Regions from separate parts of the Arthrobacter sp. NicSoilB11 genome, predicted to be linked through region 2. Evidence: riboswitches for the same ligand, from Rfam matches in the RefSeq annotation. Region 2 holds a riboswitch; each other region holds the start of a gene.
What was found. Region 2 has a riboswitch for S-adenosylmethionine ahead of LDO14_RS12870 (aminotransferase class V-fold PLP-dependent enzyme). Riboswitches for the same ligand answer to the same signal wherever they lie in the genome.

Region 1 (3,244 bases), 2.2 Mb from region 2:
GGCCGAGGACCAGGGAGAGGATGCATGCCAGTCCCAGCAGGGCAACGACGGAAAGCAATACCTCCCTGAACCCCCGGGCCACGCTTCCCACCCCCGGCGGGAGCCGGGTTCCGGACGGCACGGCCGCCGCCCGGAACCCGGACTCACGCCTGGCGGACATCCGAAGCACGGGTGGCGGCTACGACTGGCCTACGGTGCTGCTGAAGGTCCACAAGGGGGTGGTCCGCAATCCCTGAAGATCAACGCTTGCATTCGAAGGGAGCGTCATTGCGAAGCAAAGACTCACAGGTGTGCCCGCAGCTGCGTCCGTAGCTCCGGCCGGAAGGTTGATCGGAGTGTCCGAACGGGTGTTCAGGGTCGAGCCAACAGGAACAAGATCAGTTCCATTGGAGGAGAAGTTGGTGGCGTTGCAAAGGTCCTTGTCCACCTCCTTCTTCAGCTGGTACCGAAGAGCACCGTACAGCGCTGCAGAGTTGGTGGCTGAATCAGTTCCGTCGAGCCGGGCAGCCCCCGTCAGCGTGGCCACCAATGATTGGGACTTGTCGGAAGCCCGCAACTGCATCGGGGCGTAGACCGTCGACCCCGGCACGAGATCGTCAGCATTGACGCTGAATGTCAGGGCTCCACCGGGAGCAGTCGGCTCGTCAGCCCAAACCGCCTCGCTTGAAGTACCGGACCACGTGTTCTGCTGCATGTGGTAGACCTTGGTACCCGGGCCGCCGCCGTTCCCGCTCTGGCCGAAGACCCACTCGTTGTCCGTCCACGCAGCGAGAGTGAAGGCTGCGCCGATCCCCAAGACAAGGCCGCCGGCAAGAATAGCGCGGACTTTATTAGCCTTTTGCGAGCGCGGCTTAGCGCTGGTTGATTCAACCATGATTTCCCCCAAATTAGAATTAAACCCCGAACGGTAGGAACCGGGACACTGGTATGGGGGATTATCGATATTTCCCCCAAAAGACCGATGTTTCTACATCATCATTACTTACTAATTAAAGTCAAGTCGGTGTATTAAATGTTATCAACTGTCGCTTTCTCCGGCGGAATCGTGCGGACGCGCTCCGACGGACGCTGCCGCGCCACATTATGAAACCGAGTTGCCCCGCCGCCACGCTGTCGCTTTAGGTGGGAGTGAACCATCCGGAGCGGCCGAGAGACCTGGCTCAATGACGCCGCAGCAACCACGTCCCGGCAGACTCCTGCCGGCCGAAGGTGCTACTGCCAGGACCGATGGAAAGGAAGATTCCAGCATGTCCCAGAACACCGACCATATCCGCGTGACCCACGCCGGTTCATTGCCCCGCACCCCTGAACTCATTGCGGCCAACGCCGCCAAGGAAGCCGACGGCATCACGCCGGAATTCCTGGAACTCCTCGAAGCCTCCGTAGTGGACGTGGTGCAGCGCCAGAAGGACCTTGGCATCGACATCCCCAACGACGGCGAGTACGGGCACACCATGTCCAGCTCGGTGGATTACGGGGCGTGGTGGAATTACTCCTTCGCCCGGCTCGGGGGCCTTGAGCCAACCACCGTGGACCGCTGGGCCGAGTCCGGCGTCCGCCGCTCGTCCCCCGGCAACGTTGTCCTGACCTCGTTCCCGGACCGGCGCGACCGGCAGGCCTTCAACGAGGCCTACAGCGATCCCGCATCCGGCATCCTCACCCACCGCAGGAGCGTTGCCCAGCCCAAGATCGCCGGACCGCTGACGTACACGGGCCAGGACCTGGTGGCCTCGGACATCCGGAACCTGAGGACCGGGCTCGCCGCCGCAGGCCTCACGGATGGCTTCGTGGCCTCCCTCTCCCCTGGCTCATGCGCGCGGGTAGCCAACGAGTACTACAAGAGCGACGAGGAACTCGTCTACGCCTGCGCTGATGCCATGCGGGAGGAATACAAGGCCATCATCGAGGCCGGCCTTACGGTGCAGCTCGATGATCCGTCCCTGGCCGAAAGCTGGGACCAGATCAATCCCGAGCCGTCCCTGGACGATTACCTGAAGTTCATCCAGCTGCGCGTCGAAGCGACCAACTGGGCGCTGCGCGGCCTGCCGCAGGAACAGATCCGGCTGCACGTGTGCTGGGGATCCTGGCACGGCCCACACACCACGGACATCCCGTTCGCCGACATCATCGGCTCTGTGCTTCAGGTCAACGCCGGCGCCTATTCCTTTGAAGCGGCAAACGTCCGCCACGAACACGAATGGCGGGTGTGGGAGGACACAAAGCTCCCCGAGGGCAAGGTGATCATCCCGGGCGTTGTTTCGCATGCCACCAATGTGGTGGAGCACCCGGACCTGGTGGCGGACCGGATCGTCCGCTTTGCGGACCTCGTGGGCCGCGGGAACGTCATTGCCTCCACCGACTGTGGCCTGGGCGGCAGGGTGCACCCGCAGATCGCCTTCGCCAAGCTGGAGGCACTGGGTGAGGGTGCCCGCCGCGCCTCGAAGCGCCTCTTCTAGCCGCTCCCGCACCGACGCGCCGGCTGTGCCTTCCATCACCGGAAGGGGCGGCCGGCGTTTCGCTTGCCTGGGCTTGCTAAACTGGAGTAGGCCGACCAGGAGTTGGTCCACCCCAATCAACCGCCACTGATGTGCCGTGCCGCCGTGCGCCCATGTCCGTGGCGGCAGCAACGCCAATCCCCGCAGGAGATCCAGCACTTCATGACAGCCCTGGCACCCGAAACATTCCACGAACAGCTCATGAGCCGCCGCTACGAACCCAGCGTTGCCGCCGTCAACGAACTGTGTGATTCCCTGCAGGAGGCCAAGCCCGGAACCGTGGTGCCCTACGTGGACCCCATGCACGACGTGGAGGAATGCCGCATCATCAGCCTGTTCTCCAACATCGGCGAGGTGGATCCGTCCGGGTTCATCACCCCCGGCGACCAGGACGCTGTTACCCGCATGCTGGGGATCCAGTGGAAGCTTGGCCTGCGCCCGGAGTTCGTCATGCCGTGGAACGTCCACCCTTGGCACGTCCCGGGCGAAGCCAACGGCAAGTTCACTCCGGACCAGATCCAGTCAGGCCTGAAGCCCCTGCTGAAGTTCCTGGCCCTGGTCCCCCGCGCCTCGGTGATCGTGGCGCATGGCACCGAAGCCAACCGCCTGGCCAACCTGCTGTTGAAGACCGAGGTGCCCCTCCTCTGGCGCCGCGGCCTGAAGACCTACAAGGTCCGCTCGCTGAGCGGCCGCGCCTTCGCCGGTTCCCCGGCCCGCCAGGAGGAGTACCTGGAGGACATGCGCACTGC
Region 2 (3,244 bases):
ACGCGGGCCAGTTCGGTGCTTGCCGCCAGGGCGTCGCACCAGTGCCACGCCTGGGCTACGGTGACGACGTCGAAGCTGGCGTCGGGCAGGCCTGTGGCCTCGGCAGTCCCCGGCATCGCCGTGGCAGCCGGGTAGTGTTCCGTAAGCTGGGCGAGCATGTCCGCCGAGGGGTCCACGGCCGTGACGTCCAGCCCCATGTCCAGCAGCAGCGCGGTGAATTTTCCGGTACCGGCACCCACGTCGAGGGCTTCATGGGCGTCGGCGGGCACCAGCCACCGGGCTGACTCCTCAGGGTAGCCGGGCCGGACGCGCTGGTAGTGCCTGCCGCCGTCCTGGAAGCTCTGGCCCAGTTCCCTGCGCCGCCCGTGATCAAGCTTGGGGCCACCCCGAACCACGCGTGGCCTCCTTCAGCTGACGTCCTGCGGTACCTTTCGAATTTACCGCATTCCCCTGGCACACGGTCAGCCGGCTGAAACAGGAGTGGCCGGTCTCCGGCGTCAGTCGTCGATGCAGGGCGCTGCGCCGGCTGTTCCAGGGGTGTTGGGCGCCCAGTGCGGGTAGGTGCGGGTGTCGTTGGCAGGGACCCAGCGGCCTGCGTCCACCACGTAGTCCCAGCCCAGCCCGTTGCTCCGGAGCGCCTGGATGCCGGCCAGCAGGCGCTCGGCATCTTCCAGGCGCGAACCGACGCCGAAGCTGGCGCGGAGGGAACCGGACGGCAGGCCCAGGCGCTTCAGCAGGGGGTGGGCGCAGAAGCGCCCGTCACGCAGGCCCACGCCATGCTCTGCCGAAAGGTACGCAGCCACCAGTCCTGCGTCGTAACCCTCGACGGAGAAGTTGACCACCCCGATGGTGTCCGTTTCGGGGTTGGTGTCCTTGAAGATCTGGTGAACCGTGACGCCGTCGATCCGCTGGAGTCCCTCCACCAGGAAGGAGCGGATGGCGGACTCGTGGGCGTGCCAGCGTTCCTGGTCCAGGCCGGCAATGACCTGGCTGGCGCGGGCCAGCGTGGCGGCCCCCAGGACGTTCGGCGAGCCCCCCTCATGGCGGGCCGGGCCGGTGGCCCAGCTGACGCCGTCGAGCCTGGCTTCCTTGACGGCGCCGCCCCCGGCGAGGTGCGGGACGCCGGCGTCCAGCCAGTCCGGGCGCCCCACCAGGACGCCGGCGCCGAAGGGCGCGTACAGCTTGTGGCCGGAGAAGGCGAGGTAGTCGACGTCATCCGCGCTGATGTCTATGCGGCGGTGCGGCGCGAGCTGGGCCGCATCCACCACGATCCGTGCGCCATGTTCGTGGGCCAGCGCGGCCAGCGCCCGGATGGGGAGGATTTCGCCGGTCACGTTGGAGGCCCCGGTGACCGCGACCAGGCTGACACCGCCCTGTCCAAGCTCGGCACGTACGGCCTCAAGGGTGCCGGTGATGGTGTCGGCGGCGACGATGCTGCGGTGCGGGACGCCCTGCCACGGCAGGAGATTGGCGTGGTGTTCGATGTCCAGGTACAGCACTTCGCCGTCGTGGCGGCCATCGGTCACGGGAAGGCAGCCGGCCAGCAGATTCAGCGAATCCGTCGTGTTGCGGGTGAAGATGACCGAATCATCCGGGCGGCCGCCCACGAAATCCCTGACGATGCTGCGCGCGTTCTCGTACACGGAGGTGCTGATCTGGGATGCGTATCCTGCCCCGCGGTGGACGCTGGCGTAGTAGGGGAGGATCTCATTCAGGTAAGCGGACACTACGGACAGTGCCGGGGCGGAGGCGCCGTAATCGAGGTTGGCGTACCGCACGTGGCCGCCTGAAATCAGGGGCGCCTGGATTTCGGCGCCGGTGACCGCAGCGAGCGGCCGGCCGGCTGCGGCGTGGCGTGCATGGGGGACGGCAGCTTCGGCAATGACGGGCTGGGGGGAGACGGTGGCAGTTGTCACAGAGACCTCACTTGGTACAGGACTCCGGCATAGTGGAATCCGCGCTTGCCGCATCCGCTCCGGACCGGCCTGGTCGTCACCCGGGGCACCCCACCGCGAATGGAGGGTTGCCGGCCAGCAAACCGGGGTTTTGCGCTGGCACTCGTGACCTGCATAAAAGCGTAGGACATGGGGCGGCCAGGACTGAAGCCGCGGCAATTGTTAAGGGCTTTGTTACGCGCCGCCGAATAAACGACGCCGGGCACCTGCCTTGGGAGGTGTCCGGCGTCGCATTATTCGTTCAAACGTGGAAAGCGCGTGAGTTACAGCAGATCGTCCAGGTACGGGTTCAATCGGTGCAGGACCTCCGAGTGCAGGATTGAGTTCGTGGCCAGGGCGTTCCCGCCGAACGGGCCGTCCTCGCCTTCCAGGGATGTGAACCGGCCGCCGGCCTCCACCACGATCGGCACCAGGGCAGCCATGTCATAGAGGTTCAGCTCGGGTTCGCAGGCGATGTCCACAGAGCCCTCGGCCACCATGCAATACGACCAGAAATCCCCGTAGGCCCGGGTCCGCCAGACATCCTCGGTAAGGCCGAGGAACTCGTCAAGGTTTCCGCGTTCCTTCCACCCGCCCAGGCTGGAGTAGGAGAGGGAGGCGTCGGAAAGCTTCGACACGTTGGACACGCGAAGGCGGGTGGCGGCGGCAAGGGACCTGCCCATGTACGCGCCCATGCCTTTCGCCGCCCACCAGCGCTTGCCCAGGGCCGGGGCGCTGACGACGCCCACCACCGGTTCGCCCTCATCCACGAGGGCGATCAGCGTGGCCCATACGGGAACGCCGCGGACAAAGTTCTTGGTTCCGTCAATGGGGTCGATGATCCAGCGCCGGGAACCGTGGCCGGTGCTGCCGAATTCCTCGCCCAGGACGGCGTCGCGGGGGCGTGAACGGGAGAGCTGGCCCCGGATGGCTTCCTCGGCGGCCTTGTCCGCGTCGGTGACCGGCGTCAGGTCCGGCTTGGTCTCAACGTGGAGGTCCAGGGCCTTGAAGCGGCTCATGGTCTGGTCATCCACGGAGTCGGCCAGGACATGGGCCAGGCGCAGGTCATCGTTGTAGCTCGAAGCGGGTTGGATCATGGTTCCAAACTACCGTCTGTGGACGGTTCTGCCGGGAGAACGCGTCAGTTGACGCTGCCGAGCTCCTTGGTTTCCTGTGCTTCCATCCTCGGGTCCGTGCCAAGCAGGCGCCGCAGCGAGGCCAGCCGGGCCGCGCCGGTGGGACCTGCGTGTCCGCCTGCCACCCAGTCGTCGAGGCCGCAGTTCACTGCGGTTGCGGTGTGCTTGCAGCCC
Region 3 (3,244 bases), 1.2 Mb from region 2:
CCGTACTCATGCGAACTCCTTCGGCGTCGTCGTCGACACCACGGGGACCAATCAATGGCGGCCGGGTGTGATGCACACCACGAACGCACCGGATTCGATTGAGTATGGTCTGCCTGCGGTGCAACCTCAACGCCGATTAGTGCAGAAGGCATCTGCAGGAATGCACATGCGGGGCGCTAGGCCAGGAAGCTGCTCCGGAGCTGGCTGCCCAGCTGCCCGATCTCTGTCAGGAACCCGTCGTGCCCGATCGGCGCCTGGATGACGTGCACGTCCACGTCCCCCGGCAGGGCCTGGGCCAGCTCACGGGACTGCGACGGGAAATACAGCCGGTCCGAATCCACGGCGGCCACGAAGAACCTGGCGGTGGACCTGGCCAGGGTTTCGGCCAGGGTTCCGCGGCCCCGGCAGATGTCATGGCTCATCAGCGCCTCGGTGAGGGCGATATAGCTGTTGGCGTCGAAGCGCTTCACGAGCTTGCTGCCCTGGTGGTCCAGGTAGCTTTCCACCTGGTAGCGGCCGCGGGCGGCCAGAGCCTCACCCTTCAGGGGCGACTCCGGCGCCTGGGGTTCCCGGCCGAAGCGGCCTTCCAGTTCAGCCGCGGACCGGTAGGTGATGTGGGCAATGCGCCGGGCAAGTGCCAGCCCGGCTTCCGGGCAGGGGCCGCCGTAGTAGTCGCCGCCGTTGAAGTGTGGGTCCTGCCGGATGGCCAGGGTCTGGGCCTGCGCGAAGGCGATCTGTTCCGCCGTGCTCGCGGCACCCACGGAGATGACGGCGCAGCGCTGCACCCTCTCCGGGTAGGTCACTGCCCATTCAAGGGCGCGGGCGCCGCCCATGGATCCGCCCAGGACAGCGAACCAGCTGCTGATGCCCAGCTGGTCAGCCAGCCGGGCCTCTGCCACCGTGCTGTCCCGCAGGGTGACCAGGGGGAAGCGGGAGCCCCAGGGGGCTCCGTCCGGGGCGGCCGACGACGGGCCCGTGGACCCGTAGCAGCCGCCCACGATGTTGACGGACACCACGAAGAACTTGTCCGTGTCCACGGGAGCGCCGGGACCGGCCAATTGTTCCCACCAGCCTTCTTCGTCCGTGTCGCCGCGGGTCACGTGGGTGCTGCCGGTCAGGGCGTGCTCGATCAGGATGGCGTTGCTGGCGTCGGCGTTGAGCGTGCCCCAGGTTTCGTAGGCCAGCGTGACGTCCGGGAGGTGCCCCCCGGCTTCGAGTTCCAGCCCTCCGATGGAGGCGTAGCGGACAATTCCGTGTTCGGGGATGGTGGTTCGGGCGACGGTAACCGTCATGGCAAGACCTCTTCTACGCGCTTGCCTGCCGTCGTCTGACCGGCAGGCCAGGTCCTCACCCGGGGCACCCCACCGCGGATGGAGGGTTGCCGGCCAGCAAGCCGGGGCTGTCACTGGCACTCATGACCTGGTTCGAGTGTACGAAACACCCCCCGCTCCAGGCCAAGAGTGTGACTGGTTGTGACTTCCCCGCTTGCCGGCCCTTCCGGCGTCAGCCCTGGCGCGCTTTTAGCTCTGGGCGTCTTTGGCAGCGCGGAAACCCGCTTCCAGGTCGGCCAGGATGTCGTCGATGTGCTCCAGGCCAACAGAGAGCCGGACCAGTCCCGGATTCACCCCGGCCACCGCTTGCTGCTCCGGCGAGAGCTGGCTGTGGGTGGTCGACGCCGGGTGGATGACCAGGGAGCGGACGTCGCCGATGTTGGCCACGTGGGAGTGCAGCTCCAGGGCGTCGACGAAGCGCTTGCCCGCCTCCGCTCCGCCGGCAAGGTTGAAGGCCACGACGGCGCCCGTTCCCTTGGGCCCGTACTTGCGGCCACGCTCGTACCAGGGGCTGGAGGGCAACCCGGCGTAGGCGACGGATTCGACGTCGTCCCGTCCTTCCAGCCAGCGCGCCACTTCAGTGGCGTTGGCAACGTGGCGTTCCACCCGCAGGCTCAGCGTCTCCAGGCCCTGGGAGATCAGGAAGGCGTTGAAGGGGGAAACCGCCGAGCCAAGGTCGCGCAGCAGCTGGACGCGGGCCTTGAGGATGTAGGAGAGGTTGGCACCCAGCGCACCGTCGGCGCCTAGGTCGCGGGCGTAGACCAGGCCGTTGTAGGTGGGGTCCGGGGTGTTGAAGCCGGGGAACCGTTCAGGGTCCTTGCCGAAGTCGAATTTGCCGGAGTCCACGATCACGCCGGCAATTGCGGAGCCGTGGCCGCCCAGGTATTTGGTGGCGGAGTGGATCACGATGTCCGCACCCCACTCCAGTGGGCGGATCAGGTAGGGCGTGGACAGGGTGTTGTCCACGATCAGTGGCACGCCTGCCTGGTGGGCCACCTCGGAGATGCCTTCGATGTCCAGGACGTCCTGGCGGGGATTGGACACCACTTCACCGAAAAAGAGCTTGGTGTTCGGCTGGACGGCGTCGCGCCACTGGTCCAGGTTGTCGGGATCCTGGACGAAGGTGACCGAGATGCCGAACTTCTTCAGGGTGTGGGCGAACAGGTTGTACGTTCCGCCATAAAGGCTGGGGCTCGCCACAATATGGTCCCCCGCCTCCGCAATGTTCAGCACCGCGAACGTCTCGGCGGCCTGGCCAGAGCTCAGCAGCAATGCGGCCAGGCCTCCCTCAAGGCTGGCGATCCGCTGTTCGACGGCATCCTGGGTGGGGTTGCCGATCCGGGTGTAGATGGGTGCAAGTTCGGCGAGGGCAAAGCGGTTGGCTGCGCTTTCGGCGCTGGGGAACACGAAGGACGTGGTCTGGTAAATGGGGAGCGCGCGGGCTCCTGTGGCACTGTCGGGCTCCTGGCCGGCATGGATCTGGCGGGTTTCGAAAGACCATCCGTTGGACATCTCAGTCTCCTATGACATGGGCCCGGAATGCGTGGGGCAGTACGGGCCGCGCTTGCTTCCGGCTCTTGCCGGACAGCCAGGTCCTCACCCGGGGCACCCCACCGCGGGTGGAGGGTTGCCGGCCAGCGAGCCGGGGCTTGGCGCTGGCGCTCATGACCTGCGCCCAGTCTAGGAACGGGGTAGTCGCCGTGGACAGCATTGTGACGAACAAGGTCGCCCTGCATGGCTTTCGAGCCGCCACAGGTGGGCCGCCCCGCACCCGGCCGGGGACGCCGCCGTCGTCCTTCTTGCCCATGTTCCCGGCCCTTTTCCCGGCCCTTTTCCAGTAAGGGTACCCTTAGCTGAGAGCCGGATCACAAAGTGCCAAGATGTTGCCATGCGCATGGATCACGTCTCTTACG

Region 1: another riboswitch for S-adenosylmethionine. It lies ahead of LDO14_RS02890 (cobalamin-independent methionine synthase II family protein); the one in region 2 lies ahead of LDO14_RS12870 (aminotransferase class V-fold PLP-dependent enzyme).
Region 3: another riboswitch for S-adenosylmethionine. It lies ahead of LDO14_RS07060 (homoserine O-acetyltransferase); the one in region 2 lies ahead of LDO14_RS12870 (aminotransferase class V-fold PLP-dependent enzyme).

What each region holds. Positions count from the first base shown of each region.
Region 1 is NZ_AP024657.1:589,537-592,780, reverse strand. Features, by position in the region: gene LDO14_RS02900 (S26 family signal peptidase) at 1-160, opposite strand, end outside; gene LDO14_RS02895 (SipW-dependent-type signal peptide-containing protein) at 179-874, opposite strand; SAM riboswitch class I at 1,131-1,234, shown strand; gene LDO14_RS02890 (cobalamin-independent methionine synthase II family protein) at 1,248-2,456, shown strand; gene LDO14_RS02885 (uracil-DNA glycosylase) at 2,658-3,244, shown strand, end outside.
Region 2 is NZ_AP024657.1:2,772,191-2,775,434, reverse strand. Features, by position in the region: gene LDO14_RS12875 (class I SAM-dependent methyltransferase) at 1-395, opposite strand, end outside; gene LDO14_RS12870 (aminotransferase class V-fold PLP-dependent enzyme) at 498-1,916, opposite strand; SAM riboswitch class IV at 1,953-2,066, opposite strand; gene hisN (histidinol-phosphatase) at 2,219-3,031, opposite strand; gene rsgA (ribosome small subunit-dependent GTPase A) at 3,076-3,244, opposite strand, start outside.
Region 3 is NZ_AP024657.1:1,523,038-1,526,281, reverse strand. Features, by position in the region: gene LDO14_RS07065 (MFS transporter) at 1-10, opposite strand, end outside; gene LDO14_RS07060 (homoserine O-acetyltransferase) at 177-1,292, opposite strand; SAM riboswitch class IV at 1,305-1,420, opposite strand; gene LDO14_RS07055 (bifunctional o-acetylhomoserine/o-acetylserine sulfhydrylase) at 1,521-2,843, opposite strand; SAM riboswitch class IV at 2,887-3,001, opposite strand; gene LDO14_RS07050 (VOC family protein) at 3,220-3,244, shown strand, end outside.